Regions from separate parts of the Paenibacillus sp. GP183 genome, predicted to be linked through region 2. Evidence: a T-box and tRNA genes for the amino acid it is inferred to sense, from the RefSeq annotation. Region 2 holds a T-box; the other holds one or more tRNA genes.
The links. The T-box of region 2 lies ahead of leuS (leucine--tRNA ligase). A T-box ahead of a tRNA ligase gene usually reads a tRNA of that ligase, here a tRNA-Leu.

Region 1: it encodes a tRNA-Leu, which carries the amino acid that the T-box ahead of leuS (leucine--tRNA ligase) is inferred to sense. The anticodon was not compared.

What each region holds. Positions count from the first base shown of each region.
Region 1 is NZ_FNSW01000001.1:1,729,862-1,739,317, reverse strand. It holds gene BLV33_RS08700 (YkvI family membrane protein) at 1-115, opposite strand, end outside; gene BLV33_RS08695 (DedA family protein) at 263-898, shown strand; gene BLV33_RS08690 (hypothetical protein) at 920-1,648, opposite strand; gene BLV33_RS08685 (xanthine phosphoribosyltransferase) at 1,812-2,381, shown strand; gene BLV33_RS08680 (hypothetical protein) at 2,464-2,790, shown strand; gene BLV33_RS08675 (hypothetical protein) at 2,842-3,150, opposite strand; gene BLV33_RS08665 (hypothetical protein) at 3,735-3,968, shown strand; gene BLV33_RS08660 (adenosylcobinamide amidohydrolase) at 3,994-4,731, shown strand; gene BLV33_RS08655 (hypothetical protein) at 4,746-4,928, opposite strand; tRNA gene BLV33_RS08650 (tRNA-Leu) at 5,060-5,143, shown strand; gene BLV33_RS08645 (PDZ domain-containing protein) at 5,241-6,611, shown strand; gene BLV33_RS29250 (hypothetical protein) at 6,765-6,938, shown strand; gene BLV33_RS08640 (assimilatory sulfite reductase (NADPH) flavoprotein subunit) at 7,175-9,001, shown strand; gene cysI (assimilatory sulfite reductase (NADPH) hemoprotein subunit) at 9,039-9,456, shown strand, end outside.
Region 2 is NZ_FNSW01000001.1:51,883-61,338, reverse strand. It holds gene leuS (leucine--tRNA ligase) at 1-1,115, opposite strand, end outside; T-box leader at 1,186-1,451, opposite strand; gene BLV33_RS00295 (class I SAM-dependent DNA methyltransferase) at 1,515-2,273, opposite strand; gene BLV33_RS00290 (CvfB family protein) at 2,351-3,253, opposite strand; gene rsfS (ribosome silencing factor) at 3,250-3,597, opposite strand; gene yqeK (bis(5'-nucleosyl)-tetraphosphatase (symmetrical) YqeK) at 3,622-4,215, opposite strand; gene BLV33_RS00275 (nicotinate-nucleotide adenylyltransferase) at 4,205-4,792, opposite strand; gene yhbY (ribosome assembly RNA-binding protein YhbY) at 4,829-5,122, opposite strand; gene aroE (shikimate dehydrogenase) at 5,133-5,999, opposite strand; gene yqeH (ribosome biogenesis GTPase YqeH) at 6,022-7,137, opposite strand; gene BLV33_RS00255 (YqeG family HAD IIIA-type phosphatase) at 7,173-7,790, opposite strand; gene BLV33_RS00250 (transglutaminase TgpA family protein) at 7,817-9,456, opposite strand, start outside.

The DNA.
Region 1 (9,456 bases), 1.7 Mb from region 2:
CAGCGCCATAGCGAGTGAAAAATTGCAGGATTTCCTGTCCGGAAGCAAAACCTGCACCGACGACTGTGCCGATATAGGTAAATGCAATACGGACGATTTGTGAGCCTGATCGCATCCCGGACTGCTCCTTCCTAACCCTTCTGAGTTCCTGTATATTTAGTACAAGTTATGTTTCTGCATGAAACAGCATGACAAGTTATTTGGATTTCTGTTAAAATGAGCAAGAATTCCAGCGAAATAAACCGATAGGGGGAGGATATTCGTGCATCATGAACTTTACAGTTTCATCTACAGCTTTGGATATCCGGCCTTATATTTGCTTCTCTCGGCTGGAATCATCGGATTACCCGTGCCGGATGAAACACTTATGACCTTTGCTGGATCTTTGACAGCACCAGGAGGCCCGTTCTTATATACAACAACTTTGATGGTCATTTATGCAGGAACCATGACAGGAATGATAGTCAGCTATTCGTTGGGACATCGAATAGGCAAGCCATTCTTACACCGATATGGCAAATGGATTAAGCTAACGCCGGAAAGGCTTGAGAAAACGGAAGGCTGGTTCAAACGCTATGGCATGTGGGCTGTGTTTTTCGGGTATTTTGTTCCGGGCGTGAGGCATTTTACTTGTTATTTAGCGGGTGTAAGCGGTGTGGGTTTACTGAGATATTTGCTTTATGCGGCATCCGGAGCCTTGGTCTGGTGTATCACTTTCTTGACACTCGGTCATTTTATCGGTAGAAACTGGGAAGAACTGCTTCAAATCATACACAAATATGTTGGTTTTAGCGTGACTGGAATTATAATGATCATGCTGATTGCTATCCTTGTCTTAGTAAGAATGCGTAAAAGGAAAAAGCAGGAAGACATAAAAAAAGCAGGACCCTTCCAATAGAATAGGTTCTGCTTTTACTTTTTAGTTATCTGCAAATAGTTTAATAGATTGAATGGTATCATTGGTTGGATCGATATCCAGTTTGAGAATGGTGCCTTGAGCTTTGTAAGCAAGTACGTAGGAGGTATTCGAATTCGGCTTTCCAAGGGCGGCAATCGCATCCCCTGATTTTTCACCGAGGCGTAAGCCTCTTAGCCCAGGATCGATATCCGCCGTATGTACATTAACGAACTCCAGCTTGTTTTGTTTGTTGAATCCTATGGAGAAATCCGTGTAATCATAGACGGTTACCGGATCCGTATCTTCATCCATGACGAACTGATCTTTGGCTTTGCTGAAGCGGCCCAGCACCGAGTCTTTGTCCGTTCCCAGCTTTAGCCCCATTAATGTCGGCTTTGCCTGATTATAGGCATCGCTCGGGTCTACCTTTGGTTTTGGCGTGGATTTGGCCGGAGGTCGATCAGGAATAGGTGCATTTGGATCAACGGTTGATGCCCGGTTCGCCGAAACTTGAGCTTCATGATCCGAGGTTGCATATGGGGTAGACACAGGCGTAATGCCGCCTCCCCGAATAGAACTGGACGGGTCAATTTCATTGCCGCTGGTGGAGATAGGCTCCCGTGAAGGATAGTTACTCACAGCAGGAGGCTGAGCAGTGCGATCCAATGGCTTTTCACAGCCGGCAGTCAGCAAAGACACGGTTAATAACGATATACTAAGGGAGCTTATGAGCTTCCACGATTTATTCATTTGGGGGTAATTCCTTTCCGGTCTTTGTCCTATATATATTAGACACTGTTTGAGCCCAAAAAGTTGCTAAATTTTAGAATGGACTATGTAAAATTAAAAAAATATGAGATACTACAAAGTAAAAATATGGAGTTATTCAAATTATATCGGACGGAGGTATCACATGGATTTGTTAAAGCAAAGGATCTTGGAAGTGGGTGTCGTCGTATCCGATCAGGTTTTGAAGCTGGACGCCATCTTGAATCACCAAGTGGATCCGATGCTGATCATGGAAATGGGCAAGGAATTTGCCAGATTGTTTGCTGACGAGCTGCCGGAAAAGGTGCTCACTGTGGAATCCTCGGGAATCCCGATTGCTCTGGCTGTTGCCTATGAGCTTAAAGTACCCATGGTTTTTGCCAGACGCAAAAAAACATTGACCATGGACCAGGATACTTACAGCGAAAGAGTGCCTTCCTTCACCAAAGGCATCGTAACCGACATTATGGTATCCTCCCACCTTTTGAAAAAAGATGAACGTATACTGCTCATTGACGATTTTATTGCAAATGGCGATGCCGCACGCGGATTGATCCGGATTATCGAGAGAGCGGAAGCGGAGCTCGTAGGTGTAGGGATCGTGGTAGAGAAGAGTTTTCAAGCCGGAGGATCCTCAATCAGAGAACGGGGGATTCGGCTGGAATCCTTGGCCAAAATCGCCTCACTGGCAAATGGACGCATTGAATTCGAATGAAGACTCTATGATTTATCAGAATTTTGCCTTCCCTGTAAGCGATTTTTCCATTATAATAGGGTTGTGAGAGGAGGCTGAACCAATGGGAAACGAGATTGTTTCTGCAGATTATTTTATGACCAAGTTATCCGAGGCTAAGAATCATTTTGAACGTGCTCTCGATTGTAAACATACAGAGTTTGATGATCTGTATCCCTATATGATTGAACACCCGCAATTTTTCTGGTACAAAAGATATGTCGCCTGGTCAGAGCTGTTAACTGTCGTTAAGCTTTCCACGGAATTGTCGATCGATTGGGAGCCGCAGTTTTCCCAACAGCAGATTGAATATATAAAGAGCCGCGTGATGTCGAGCAAAGTTCTCGATTTATGGTTTGAAACAAACGATTCCAAAGAACATGTGAGCTGACATCAGCTAATATACGAAAGACCTACGAAGTTTATATCGCAGGTCTTTTTTTTAATTCAGAATGTTCATCTTTTCAATATGTTGCTTGGTCTGCTCGGTTCCTAGATCATACAGCATGCGGTATACCTCGTGAAGATAGTAATCGTAATCTTGATTCGATTCATTAAAGTAGTAATCCTTCAAAGGGATAAAAGATCGGGCATAACCTCTTTGATCTGAATTATCCGCTTCTTCAAAAAGCTCCTGCAGCCTGTCGATATCCTCTTCCGTCGCTTCAATTTCGAATTCAAAGCTGGCATCGCCTTGATTCTCCATGACCTCGCCGGGTCCAACAGCTATATAGTATTTTTTCTTTTCCACGCTGCAATCATGTCTCCCCTCTTCAACGTTTCATTCAACTGCTTCTTGATTACTTTTTCCCGGAATGAGATATTTATGTAAAATAGGACTAAGCAGGAACGAATATGCTAAGCTTATGCTTACGATGCCAGTTTTGCTAAAGCAAAACTCAAAGCTTATGCTTACGAAGTCAGTTTTGCTAAAGCAAAACTCAAAGCTTATGCTTACGAAGTCAGTTTTGCTAAAGCAAAACTCAAAGCTTATGCTTACGAAGTCAGTTTTGCTAAAGCAAAACTCAAAGCTTATGCTTACGAAGTCAGTTTTGCTAAAGCAAAACTCAAAGCTTATGCTTACGAAGTCAGTTTTGCTAAAGCAAAACTCAAAGCTTATGCTTACGAAGTCAGTTTTGCTAAAGCAAAACTCAAAGCTTATGCTTACGAAGTCAGTTTTGCTAAAGCAAAACTCAAAGCTTATGCTTACGAAGTCAGTTTTGCTAAAGCAAAACTCAAAGCTTATGCTTACGAAGTCAGTTTTGCTAAAGCAAAACTCAAAGCTTATGCTTACGAAGTCAGTTTTGCTAAAGCAAAACTCTTAGGAGGTAAACAATGATATCTGATGATCAATTAGACCAGTATCGGGAACAAGGTACGAAAGTGCGAGTTGTCCGTGATGTTAATCCCGCAAATGATGTAAAAGGTATTGTAGTGGCCTGGAACGAGACAAGCGTCTTGATCCGCAAACAAAATCGCCGGGTGGTCACTCTTGACCGCAATTATGTGTTTCAACCGTTCACAGACGAACGTCCCCCAGAATTCGAATTGCCTCATGAGTTGGAATAGTAATCGAAAGGGGATCATCTTAGAAATGAATATCAAACGATTGAAAAATGGGACAAGCCCATTGGAGGGGATCACTTTTGAACTGATCCATTCAGAGCAAGGGCCGTACTTGCTGTGGAAAAGCCTTCAACCGCTCCGCACGTTAAACTCATCCCCTTGGGGCGGTGGTTTCGGACATCACACTTGTCTGATCAATCGTCAGGTCGATAAAAATTACCAGGCAGTAGATCCCATTGAAGAGATGAACTGCTTCTTGCAGAGCGAAGGACTGCGTCCTGATGAAACAGCGGGCATGCTTACCGCAGCTTGGGTAAGAGATGCAGGCATCCACACGGAGTTATGGGCAGATGAAGGAAAAGCCGAGCAAGAACAGCTGAAAGTGTGCACCTATGTAACGGTTGGGCTCAGCAATAAGGCGAGAGCAGGGAACCCATTACTAGCGACAGCCTTGTATCCTGGAACCATCAACACCATCGTGTTGATTCATGGAACACTGACAGATGCAGCAATGGTTAATGCTGTTATTACAGCTACAGAAGCCAAAACTGCGGCATTGGCTGATCTGGGGATCTGCATGAACACATCCGACGGCGGTCGTCCGGCTACCGGTACAACTACAGATGCCGTACTCATCGCCGCAAATAATAGGGGAAGCTTCCATTCGTATGCAGGCACAGCTACCCAGCTCGGTTATTGCATTGGCCGAGCCGTGTATGAGTCCATTATGGTTTCCGGCAAAAAGTATGCAAAAGCAACAAATTGAGGTTCAGGGGTTGTTTAAGGTCTTCTAAACAAACCAAAAGCATTTGCAATCTGTTGATTTCCAGCACCGGTTAACACCGAATCATCATCAGTGTCGTTCGCCGGATCGGCTTTAATGCCAGCCGCTTCACCTTCCGTTAAGTCACGTTGATTGCCGGTATATTTGGGCTCCAAGGCATCTATTTCCTCTTGATCCATTGTTCCAAACCTCCTTTTTTCCTAGGTTTCGCTTTCATAGCCATGCTTATGCAGTCTGGAGAAAAATGCCTGGTGAAAAGCGTTTGACTTCGTTTATCGACCATGGTATATTAAATTTTGTCGCCTAATATGCGTTCGTGGCGGAATTGGCAGACGCGCTAGATTCAGGTTCTAGTGGTGTAACAGCCGTGGAGGTTCGAGTCCTCTCGAGCGCATCAAGTAGTGCAAGGGTTCCAGCTTATTGGCTGGGACCCTTAGTGCGTTTAAACACACATGTGAAAATTTAGGGTTTTGAAAGGGTTGTTGATTACATTGGGACATTGGCAGAAAGCATACTTCTTTGGCATGGCTTTGGCTATGGTGCTGCTTGTAACAGGCGAATTAATATGGCTGCCTGATCCTTTACGATTCGGAACAAATTTTTACTGGATTGACGTCCTAGATCAGTTTATTTATGCGTTCGTTCTAATTCCCCTGATCTGGATGATAGTGGCTTTACTAAATATTATTGCTGCGAGACCTGCCGCCAGTCATATCCGGTGGGTTCAATTCCGAAGCTGGGCTGTGTTCATTGCCGGAGCAGTGGCTGCCATTGCGATTCTGACTGTTCCCAAGCAGCTTGTATACTCGGTGGGAGCTTTAGGAGTAGCATGGCTGCTAGTATTTGTCGATCTGTTCTTCAATGAACGTAATCGGCGCAAGTTTCCGGTCCAGAGTGTATCTGTTTTTATTTTGACGATTTGTGTATTGTCTTTTTTGTTCTGGCCAACCTCTTATATGGTGACATACCCGGGTTTGACTATGAACATGAACCGTTACGCACAGGCTAAGGGCGGGAATGTGCATGGAGAAATCTCTGGCCTTCTCGTTTTTGAGCGGCCCGCTTTCCCGGTAGATTGGATTTACGCAAAGCTATTTCCCCACTATACGTTCCAACACATTGAGAAGCTTGGAATGTCTTTAGGAGCTTACGATCAGCTTTCACGGAGTATGAAGGAGGATGCGAACGCCGCGGGAAGTGCGATTGCTTTTCAAAAGCTTGGAAATGGCAAAGGTATCACTTCACATGGTGTCCTCATCACGGCAGTCATCAAAAGCAGTCCTGCTGAAGGCATTATGCAAGGTGGCGATATAATTGAGGAAATAAATAGCATGAAGGTTTCAAAGGTACAAGATTTGACGGAGCGCATGTCAAAGGTCTCACCTGGTCAACAAGTGAAGGTTTTAGTCCTTCGCGGCGGTAAACGAATACCGTTCACGATTGAGACTCGTGCAAACCCGGACGATCCAAAACGGGCTGCCTTTGGGATCCAAGTAAGCGATGAATTACAGTACGACATTCCTGGTACGGTGACCTATCATAACTATTTAGTTCATGAAGGAGGTCCGTCGCATGGAGCGATGCTTGCGCTCGTTCTGATTGATCAGCTCACACCATACGGTGTAACAAATGGAAATCGTGTTGCAGGCACAGGAACCATAGGACAAGATGGTTCAATCGGTCCGGTCGGGGGAGTGGAGCAGAAAGCCTATACCGTTAACAGGGCAGGTGTGGATGTATTCTTCGTTCCTTTCGAAAATGAGGCAGATGCGAAAAGAGGAGCTCCCGACCTGCAAATAGTGCCTGTTCATACGCTGGATGATATTTTGAATTGGCTGTGGGCACACCCCAAAACCAGGTAAAAGCTTTATTCCTGCTAAAAACCTAATTGTCGACATAATAAGTGTTGTACTCGCCACATAGTATGACAAACATTTTTCCTAAGTGATCTTATAATGTAGATATGTCAGAGATCCAACTTGCCTATTTAATCTGACACTTGGGAGGATGGTCACATGGACGAGCAATTCATAAAAAGGTTACATACGCTAAATCGTCGCGATGAACTTAGATCCAGACTACTGATCGACGGTGTTAAACTCACTCTCAAACGCAAACAGAAAATGGGTTTGTTAGACAGGATTTTTAAAAACAAAAAGAAAACGGTTATCGCTAAAGGATGGAATTGAAGTGATCGTACCAATTATAAGCATATAAAATTGAATTTATCAAATTAAATGATAATGCTGTAAAACCCAAGCTGGATAAGGACTCCGGCTATTTTTTTTGCAAATTTTTCGACAGTTATTTCCATTATCGTTGACCATTTTGAGCTAGTATGATAGGTTCAAAAAGAGCTAAAAATAAGTAATTCCTATAAAGATACTTTGAATCAGGCTTTAACCTATTTGAGAGGTGGATATCGTTGGAACTTCAAGTAACAAACAGTCCTTTTAATCAAGATCAGGCAGAACTCCTCAATCGCCTCCTTCCTTCACTAACGGAGACACAATTGATATGGCTTAGCGGTTATCTTGCCGCTCTCCCTAAAACGGCATCCCCTGTGATAGTTAACACTAGCGTCCAACCTGTCCCGGCAGCCAGCCCGGTTTCCCAGGAAGTAACCGTGCTTTTCGGATCCCAGACCGGTAACTGCCAAAGGTTGGCTAAAGGCCTAACTAAACAGTTGGAAGAGCGAGGCTTTCAAGTATCTCTGTCCTCAATGATTGAGTTCAAGTCTAATAACTTAAAGAAAATACGCAATTTATTGATTCTTGTGAGCACCCATGGAGAAGGGGATCCACCGGACAATGCATTGCCCTTCTATGAATTCCTTAACAGCAAAAGAGCGCCTCAATTGGATGACCTGCAGTATTCCGTGCTCGCCTTGGGAGACAGCTCCTACGAGTTTTACTGCCAAACCGGCAAAGACTTCGACCGTCGTCTGGAGGAATTAGGCGGCAAGCGGCTTTCCCCGCGAGTGGATTGCGATTTGGATTTTGACGAACCCGCGGCAGAGTGGATTAAGCATGTTTTAGGCTCCTTAAATGAGAAGACTGGGGTCTCGGTTATCCCCGTTGAAACCAATGAGGCAGTTGAAAAAGCGCTAAATACGGATCAACAAGCATATTCAAGGACGAGTCCTTTTGCTGCTGAGCTCCTTGAGAATTTGAATCTCAACGGGCGTGGATCTAAGCTCGAAACCCGCCATTTGGAGCTGTCCCTTGAGGGATCCAATCTACAATATGAACCCGGAGATTGCTTGGGAATCTACCCGGAAAATCATCCAGACTTGGTTGACACTCTGATCGAAGAGATGGGCTGGAAGCCTGAAGACATCGTTCCTGCGAGTAAGAAGGGTGATGAATTGCCTTTAAGAGAGGCATTACTCCGCAGCTATGAGATCACTGTGCTGACAAAGCCATTACTGGAGCAAGCTGCACAGCTTTCGTCCAACAAGGGTCTGCAAGAGCTTGTTACACCAGGACATGAGGAAGAACTCCGGGCTTATCTGATCAACCGGGATCTTTTGGACCTAGTACAGGATTTCTCCCTTAAGGGGACACCTGCACGAGAATTCGTATCCATCCTTCGAAAAATGCCGGCCCGGCTGTACTCGATAGCCAGCAGCTCCAAAGCCAACCCGGATGAGGTGCACCTGACCATTCGAACCGTTCGTTACGAAGCGCACGGACGCGATCGGTACGGTGTCTGCTCCATACAATGTGCAGAACGGCTGCAGCCGGGTGCCAGCTTGCCGGTTTACGTACATGACAATCCTAACTTCAAGCTGCCTGCCAATGCGGATACGCCAATCATAATGATCGGACCAGGCACGGGTGTAGCTCCATTTCGGTCATTCCTGGCTGAACGGGAGGAAGTCGGTGCAGGGGGAAAAACGTGGTTGTTCTACGGAGATCAGCACTTCAGCACGGACTTTCTTTACCAGATTGACTGGCAGCGTTGGCTCAAGGAAGGCTTGCTGACGCGCATGGATGTCGCCTTTTCCCGTGATACCGACAAGAAAATTTACGTCCAGCATCGCATGATGGAAAAGAGCCGTGATGTTTTCCAATGGTTAGAGGAAGGGGCATGCGTATATGTCTGCGGCGATGAGAAGAATATGGCTCATGATGTCCATAATACTTTACTCACGATCCTCGAGCGTGAAGGCAGCATGAGTCCCGAGGAGGCCTCAGCCTACTTGACTGAATTGCAGCAGCAGAAGCGCTACCAGCGTGATGTGTATTGAAAAATAGATCAAAGAACGAAAGCGAGGAGACTGCAAAATGAGTCATGATCCATTTGCTCCGTCCAAGGCTCCGCACAGTGAAGTCGAGCATATTAAGCGCTCGAGCAATTACCTGAGGGGAAGCCTTACAAGTACACTTGAAGATTTAATTAGCGGGTCCATACCTGAGGACGATAATCGATTAATGAAGTTTCATGGAAGCTATATGCAGGATGACCGGGATCTGCGTAATGAACGCCATAAGCAGAAGCTGGAACCAGCTTACCAGTTCATGCTGCGAGTTCGGGCGCCTGGAGGTATCGTTACACCCGAACAGTGGTTGATGATGGACCGTATTGCCGATCAATACGCGAATGGTTCGATACGGCTGACAACAAGGCAGTCCTTTCAGCTGCATGGAGTCATAAAGTGGAAATTGAAGAGTACCATCAAGACCATTAATGATACATTGCTCA
Region 2 (9,456 bases):
ACGACTTCTACAATGGGCAGATCGAATTGCTTGGCGAATTCCCAGTCGCGCTGGTCATGGCCCGGAACGGCCATAATAGCCCCTGTGCCGTATCCAGCCAATACATAATCGGCGATCCAGATTGGCAATTTAGCGCCATTTACTGGATTAATGGCATATGCTCCAGTAAATACGCCCGTCTTGTCCTTGGCTAAATCCGTCCGTTCCAGATCACTTTTATGGGATGCTTTTTCTTGATAGGCACTGACAGACGCGACTTGATCCGCAGTAGTTATCTTGCTGACAAGCTCACGCTCAGGCGCGAGCACACAGTAAGTAGCTCCAAACAGCGTATCCGGACGCGTTGTAAATACGGTAAGTCCGCTCCCCGCATATCCTTCGATGTCAAATCGCACCTCAGCGCCTTTAGACTTGCCGATCCAGTTGCGCTGCATATCCTTGATGCTTTCGGACCAATCCAGCTCCTCCAAATCCTCCAGCAACCGCTCTGCATATTCGGTAATCCGCAAGATCCACTGGCGCATCGGTTTGCGGATAACCGGATGATTACCTCGTTCACTAAGGCCATTGATAACTTCCTCATTAGCGAGTACAGTTCCAAGAGCAGGACACCAATTTACCGGGATTTCATCTACATAGGCGAGGCCTTTCTTATAGAGCTGGATAAAAATCCACTGAGTCCACTTGTAATACTCCGGATCCGTCGTACTGATTTCACGGTCCCAGTCGTATGAAAACCCGAACGACTTAATCTGGCGGCGGAAGTTGTCGATGTTCAAGATTGTAAATTCACGCGGATGCTCACCGGTATTCAGGGCATGCTGCTCAGCAGGAAGCCCAAACGCGTCCCATCCCATGGGATGAAGTACGTTGTAGCCCCTCATCCTCTTAAAACGCGACACGATGTCGGTAGCCGTATAACCCTCCGGATGGCCTACATGCAGCCCTGCTCCTGATGGATACGGAAACATGTCGAGCGCATAAAATTTCGGCTTTTCCGAATTTTCCAGCACCTTGAACGTTTTATTTTTATCCCAAAACGCTTGCCATTTCGGCTCTACGACCAGTGGATTATAGCCCTGATTTTCTTTCGTTTCTTTAGTTTCCTGTGACATGTTTGACTCCTCCTGAGCTTTTCACACATTTTAATTGACGCTAAAAAACCTCCCATCTCTAGCGGATATCGCTAGGGACGAGAGGTTTGGATTCCCGTGGTACCACCCTAGTTAACACGCGGCATACTTTGCCTGTGTTCACTCTAACCCTTAACGCGGGCGAAACGATCCGGTTATTCCCGTATCTTTCGATGATCTCGGAGCGACCATGAACGATTCAGTGTTCACCATTTGGCTCTGAGGCGAGTTCACTTAGCTGCATCTATCGGCTTCCACCCACTGCCCGATTCTCTGCAAGATGCTGCAAGAGCTACTATTCCTCTTCGCTGCCTTTTTGCTGCTTGATTTTCTTTTGATTATATGTAAAAAATGGCTGCGATGTCAAGTCATCGGCTATAGCTATTTCAGCGCCGCAAAAAAGGCACGTTCCGTAGAAGGGATCGGCAGCTGCCAACGAAAATCAGCGGCCTGCCGAACTTCGGAAAACCCAGCGGCAAGCAGCTGCTGCTCCAGCCATTTGAGCGGATAGGCCCGCTGCGAGTGATGCTCTTCAATACGCTGGAACGAATCTTTCTTCTCTTCATCTTGGACGAAAATGGTCAGTGCGTGATCGATTTCCATCCGCTTCTCATCGTACTCGGAGGTCCAGATATAAGCGATGTCCTCCTCGTTTAAGCAGAAAGGCTGATCATCCGCGTAATTCTGCAATTGTTTCGGGGTATGGACATCAAAGAGGAACAAGCCACCTGGCTTAAGGCCCCGATACGTATGTTGAAATGCCTGAACGATATCCGTTTCCTCCAGCAAATAATTCAAACAGTCACAAAAAGAGATAACAGCATCTACCCGTTCCACCAGCTGCCATTCTCGAATATCCTGATGAACCCACGTTAGCAGGCCGCCTTTGAGCAATGAACGTTGTTCTGCTTTCTGCCGGGCCACAGCTAGCATATCTTCAGACAGATCAATACCCGTTACATCAAACCCCGCCAAGCCCAGAGGAATAGCGATATTGCCAGTTCCACATCCCAGATCCACGATAGTTCTCGGCTTTAGTCCGTACTGGTTCCAGGCTTCTCCAGCGAAACGAAGCCAATCACTGTAAGGCATTTCTCGCATCAAGCGGTCATATGCATAGGCAAATCGTTCGTAGCTCATTGATGCGACAGCTCCATTTCCTGAACTTTTTTTTGCGGGTTGCTTTGGTATGCTTTGGTCCTCTGGGTTATTTAACCTTATTGAGACCCCTCTTCGTCTTCCTTCAGATAAGTCCAGTTTTCTTTTTGAACAATTTTATTTTCTTTCATAAGCTTGCCGAGTGCTCTCTTGAATGCAGATTTGCTCATGCCGAACCGGTCATTGATGATATCTGCCGGTGTTTGGTCCGAGTAAGGCATTCCCCCATCCTGGCGTTCCCTCAGCATCTCAAGAATGCGCTGTGAATCTTCGTCAAGCCCCAGCTCCTTGGGCAGTCTCATAGATAGATTGACCCTGCCGTCTTCTTCACGCACAAAGGTGACCCGCACCTTCACTTGTTCACCTACACGCAGCAGTCTTGTTCTTTCATGGGATGGGATCAAGCCGATGACCCCAAACCCCAGCACTCCAGCATCACATACGACAAAAGAACCCATTTGCAGCGGCTTGTATACTCGAGCCTCCACCCACAGGTTTTTCCATGAGACAGGTGCTCTCATACACAGCTGCTCCAGCTCTTCTTCACCTGCGAGTAAAGCGACTAAACGACCTTGCTTATCATGAGACAAGGTTACATAAAGACGGTCACCCACTTGCGGCCGCAGCTCCTCCATTTCCGGAACATGTCTATAAGGCAGCAAAAGATGGCGGCCCAGCCCCATTTCCAGAAAATAACCAAACCGCGGATGTACATCGACCACTTCCAGCAGGCCTACCTCGCCCAGAATAATCAGCGGGGTCTTCATCGTGGCCGTCAATCGGTCCAGCGTATCAAAATAAAGGAATACCTCCACATGATCGCCGACCGCAATCCGGTCTTCACTCACGATTTCACTATAGGGGAGGAGCACATCCTCCTCACCGTCCGTTAAAAAGAACCCATTCGGCGGGACTTCTCTGGCAATCTCAAGATTTACAAGCGTTCCCGCTTCCATACTCATACATGCTCCACAATTTTGGCATCGGACCAAAGCCGCTCAATATTGTAATACTCCCTGTCATCCCGATGGAAAACATGCATGACGACGTCTCCTAGATCAAGCAGTACCCACCTTGCCGTATCAATGCCTTCATACCCTCTGATATGAACTCCATGTTCTTGCGCTTTTTTTCTTGCCTCCGAGGCAATGGCTTGTACCTGAGTTTCCGAGTTTCCGTGGCAAATCACGAAGTAATCGGCTATCAGGGAAATCCCTTGCAAATTCAAGGTAATCAGATTCATGGCCTTTTTATCTTCTGCAGCATCAACGACCAAAGCCATAACTTCTTCCGGGTTTAAACTCATGCTTCTCATCCAGCTCCTTTTTACTCATTCCTTCTCCAGCAATGTCTTATCTACAGCTTTGCCTTCTCTCAGCAAATTATTGCGTGCGGCTATCGTCAATGGATAAATCAGCTTTCCTTGGCTGAGCAGAAATCCAATAGTCGTATCAAAGCCTGCAATTAATGCCTGATCCAAGCTGATCCTGGACAGCTCTCGGATCTTGTCCACTCCGGGAAAATCACGTCCCGGTTCGATATAGTCAGCCAGGCATACGACTTTCTCCAGCATTGTCATATGCTCCCGCCCTGATGTATGGTAACGGATAGCGTCCAAAATGGCTTCATCATCAATGCCGAACCGGGTCTGAGCGATATAGGCTCCAGCATGCGAGTGCCAAAGCTCCTTGTTATAGTCCAGCAGGTCTTGCGGCAAATCATGCTCGCTGATGATTCTGGCTTGTTCCTGAATAGGCCAATATTTGCAATAATCATGTAAAATGGCTGCCAAATCGGCTTTTCCCGGATCAGCGCCAAATTCATTTGCCAGCTGTACCGCGGTATCTATCACGCCTTGGGTATGAAGCCAGCGTTTCTCGGGCATTTGCGATCTGACTGCTTCGATCAGCTGCTCACGATTCATATAAACCATTCACCTCAATGTACTCGTATACTCGTTCCGGCACCCAGTAGCGGATGGAGCCCTTGTTTTGACGTTCCTGACGAATGATGGATGAGGAAATATCAATCTGAGGCATAATGACCATTTGCAGCACGGCCTGTATGGCTGCAGGCAACAATTCCGTTTTCAGCTTGTAGCCCGGCCTTACCAGTCCGACGAAGCGAATTTTTCGCACGATTTCTTCAATCCGATGCCACTTGGGCAAATACTGCACCATGTCGGCCCCAATGATATAGGTGAACTCAACATCCGGGTGGCGCTCCACTAACAGCTCAATGGTATCCATGCTATAAGATACGCCGCCTTTTTGTATTTCGATATCAGATGGGAAAAAATAGGGATTTCCCTCGATCGCGCGGCATACCATGTCCCACCTTTGAGCCGTCGTGGCTTTGGGCGCTCCCAATTTGTGAGGCGAGACATTCGTTGGCACAAACCATACTTGATCCAGTCCAGCGCCAACCCTTGCCCGTTCCCCGGCGATTAAATGACCGGTATGAATGGGATCAAAGGTGCCTCCCATAATGCCTACCCGCATGCTACCACCTCTAGACCTTTCAATAAACTGAATCTCTTACTCCGGAAGTACGATCTTCTTCTGATCTCGAGATTCCTTATACAGCACGATGATCTTACCGATGACTTGAACCAGCTCTGCATGGGCTTTTTCCGCGAGCTCTGCGCCAACTTCCTTACGGTCTTCGCCGCTGTTGTTCAACACGGTTACTTTAATAAGCTCCCGAACTTCCAGCGCTTCTTCGATGTGGCGAATCAAGTGATCGTTGACCCCGCCTTTACCTACCTGAAAAATAGGGTTGAGGTTATGTGCCATCGAACGTAAATATCTGGTTTGCTTGCCAGTTAACATGTGAGTCCCTCTATTCTTGTTCTTGTAAGGATTGCTCTACGATATGCCTCATCGCAGCTGCAGGTGCTGCATTTCCGGTCCAATATTCGAGAGCATAAGCTCCTTGGTAAATAAACATGCCAAGACCGCCATGAATTTTGGCGCCGCGGGCTTCGGCTTCCTTTAAAAAGCGGGTGATCCGCGGATTATAGATCAAATCGCTGACGATATGTTCAGATTCAATCAGCTCTGAATTCATCGGCAGCTCTGCAACATGTGGATGCATCCCTGCGGATGTAGTATTGACGATTATATCGACGCTCCCCATCTTGTCAGCCAGATCATCCAATCCAGTGCCTTCGGTATCGGTAAACTCACCGATTGCGGTAGCAAGTTCTATCGCTCTATCTATGGTCCTATTGGCTATCACAATGCGCCTCACTCCTGCCTTCGCCAGAGAAAAAGCGACTCCTCTTGCAGCTCCGCCTGCTCCGAGCAGCAGTACGCGCATCCCTTCCAGCTCTATGCCCGTTTCTTCCTGCAGCGAACGCACATATCCAATCCCGTCCGTATTAAAACCGGTGAGCTTTCCGTTCTCGTTCACGATCGTATTCACAGCGCCGATCCTTCTGGCTCCTTCGTCAATCGCATCCAGATGCCGCATCACTTCGACTTTGTGCGGAATCGTTACATTCACACCTCGAAAGCCAAGAGCACGAATGCCTGCGACGGCATTACCGAGTTCGTCCGGCTTCACATGAAACGCTGCATAAGCCGCATTGATGCCCATTTCCTGAAAAGCGCGGTTCATCATCAGCGGCGAACGTGAGTGGCGGACTGGATCGCCGAAGACGCCGTAAAGCGTGGTGTGACTATCTAGATTCCGATTGCTTATCATTATTGTCCTCCGAATAAAAAGATTATATCAAGGACTCGCGGAGAACGACCTTGACACCCTTGGGAGCATGGACCGCAAGGTCGGCGCCGAGATCGCTGCCCGCTTTGATCCAGCCGAGGCCGGAAATCTGGACATCCATTTTCTTGCCTTTTGGAATATGAAAAGGATGCTTGACCAGCTTGGGCAGCTCTTCGAGGTCGGCCTTGCTCGGAGGAGCCAGCATCTCGCCCTTATGCTCCGCATAAAGCTCGTCAGCCCTTTCCAATTTGGTACGATGGATTTGTATCGCATTGGAGGTGTAGCAAGTGAACGATTGATGCTCACCCTTGATAAAATCAATTCGGGCCAAAGCGCCGAAAAACAGGGTTTGTCCTTCATTTAACTGAAAGACCATCGGTTTCAGCGGCTTGTCCGGCATCAAGCGATTTAAATCGCGTTTGGATACAAGCTCCGTCAGACGATGCTCGTAGACAATTCCAGGCGTATCGACGATAGATTTTCCATCATCAAGTGGAATTTTGACAAGATCCAGCGTTGTCCCCGGGTAATGGGACGTCGTAAGCTCCGCTTCCAAGTCACTGAAATCAGCGATCAATCGGTTGATCAGCGTTGATTTTCCGACATTCGTCGCTCCCACGACATAAATATCACGGTCTCCGCGATGCTCTTGCAGGGAGGCTATGACACGGTCAAAGCCCATGTTTTTCTTCGCGCTGCAGAGGACCACATCCACGACTTTAAGCCCTTGCTCCTTGGCTCGGCGCTGCACCCAGTTGATGATTCGATTCGTATTCGTCACTTTGGGAAGCAGATCGATTTTGTTAACGACCAGCACAATCGGGTTATTACCCACAAATCGGGCCAGCCCGCTGATCATGCTTCCCTCAAAATCAAAAATGTCAACGATATTGACAACAAGCGCTTTGGCCTGTCCGATAGAACCGAGCAGCTTTAGAAAATCATCCTGCTTGAGGGTAATGCTTGATGACTCATTATAATGCTTTATGCGATAGCATCTCTGGCATATAATGGGCTCTTTTTGCATGGCTTCGGCAGGTACATATCCTAAACTGCCAGTGGCTTCATTTTGTAATGTCACTCCGCATCCGGTGCAGTAAATCGTTTCTTCTTTGATCATGAATCCTCCCGATAACCCTATTGGACACTCTTTGCTCAAGCTTTTTTATTTATCTTTTTCAATCTGGACAGGACCAGCTTTTCAATTCGACGATTGATCTTGGTAAAAAAGCCTTCATCCCTGGCATTTATCGGCAGGACCAGGATCGTAAAAAGCCCCATCCGATTGCCGCCGAGCACATCCGTGAGCATTTGATCTCCAATTACTGCTGTTTGCTGCACTTCCGTTTCCATCAGTTTGAGCGCTCGGTGAAAGGAGATGTTGGTCGGCTTCCTGGCCCTAAAGATAAAAGGAACATTCAAAGGCTGCGCAAATGTTGAAACCCGCATTCGATGATTATTGGAAACAATCACGACTTTGAAGCCGAGCAGCTGCAGCTGTTTCAACCATTCCACGAGCTCGGGTGTAGCATGCGGATCGCGAGCGCCAACAAGTGTATTATCAAGATCGGTTATAATTCCCCGGATGCCGGAATTCCATAAATGCTGAACGTCAATATCGTAAATTGTGTTTACGGACTGTTTGGGCACCAGCTTTTGCAGCAAACAAATTCCCTCCAAATGTTGCTCGATATATACGAAACTATACCATAATTGACCTTTTGCGTGCAAAAAAGCTTTTGCATAAAGCTTTTTTGCATATTGAAAAGCCACTCGTCCAGGACGAATGGCTCCCCCTATTATTTCATCTGTGTTCGCAGCCTCTGGATAGCTTGGTTTACGCTCATGTAGTCCTGCTCAGACGATGTCAACTGGCTGTACTTGGCCTTCTCGAAGAGCTGCAGAACCGTCTCCAGCTCGGTCTTGATCCACCTGCTTTGATTACCCCAACGATCTACAGCCTCTCGCATCGTTTCATACTCTTGCCGCCTGTAGCCCTTTCGTTTTCCATAGCGCAGCAGTTTTTCAAACTCAACAATGATTTTTTGATTAAAATTCGCTCCCTGCTTCTTATTCATCGTTTCCTTCCATTCGGCAAGCAAACCGAACCTTCGAAGGAGCAACAGACTCATCACGACAAGCATAATCGCAAATATGATGACAGTCATCCATTGAAATAACGAAAGGCCTGATTTTGCCGTTGTAGCTGTCGTATCGACACCAGAAGAGACATTCGGTAAAGTCGTATTTGGAGTTGTCTGTTCAGGTGTAACTACTGTTGGCATGGTAAATCCGGCGGTTGGTTCAAACGGAATCCATCCCCAACCGTCAAAATAAACCTCTACCCATGAATGGGCATCCGAATTGCGAATCGTATACAATCCGCCTCCGTTAGCATCCAAACCAAGCTGTGATGACATGATTCCCAAATTCTCAAGCTCCGGAGGGATGGGTGATTGCCCCGAAGAATAACCTTTCACCCAACGGGCAGGCAAGCCAATAGACCGCGTTAAAACCACCATCGCCGATGAGTAATAGTCGCAGTAGCCTTCCTTAATTTCAAACAGGAAGCGGTCGACAAAATCCTTGCTGCTGCCTTTACTAAGATTCGGTTCATTTGTATAGGGAAAACTTTGGCTTAAATATTTTTCAATAATCTTCGCTTTATCAAAAGGATTCCCGGCGTCTTGGGTGAGGCTCGCGGCCAGCTGCTTGACTCTTGGCGGAAGATCTTTAGGCAGCTGCAAATATTCATTCCACTCCGGTTTGCCTGTAAAGTTAGCTGTCGCTTGCCGAAGCTCATCTTCTTTGTATTCCGGCTGCTGAGAAATAATTGTATATTGATTCGGGTATTTATTCTTGGCTGTGTATCGCAGCTCGGACTGCCTTGGAGACCATTTCAAGGATTCAAAGCCGCTGTCTCCTTTATCCAATTCCTCAAGTCTCTTGATCGCATAGCCTCCGAACAGAACCGGGTACATTTGATTATTTTGTTCGTCCATTACAACGGTTTGTTTAACTTCCTTGGTTTTCAACAAGGAGGTGTTAAACCTGGGATCCTGAGGCAAATCAGCGCCGCTGACTCCGCTCAAAGGAAGCTTCTTTTCCGTGTCGCTCTGCTCCCAGCCAGAACCGTTATAGAAAGACCTTGTTTCGCCGCGCATATAGGTTCTGGACTCCATAGTGACGGTCATGACGGCGGAATAATCAAACTTGAAACCGCCACCCAGCTGCCGATCATCCCGGCTGTATCCCGAGGATCCATCCCTGAGGGGAATGGAGACGGGCAAGCCTTTACCGGATAATGTAAACGGCTCCCCTCGGCTCACTTTCCATGCTGTATAAGGATCTGTCATGATAGGATTGATCGAGGGTGCGAGCGCGCCTATTAAAACTGTAGCTGCAATGAGCAGCGTGATGGGTACACCCAGGGACGCCG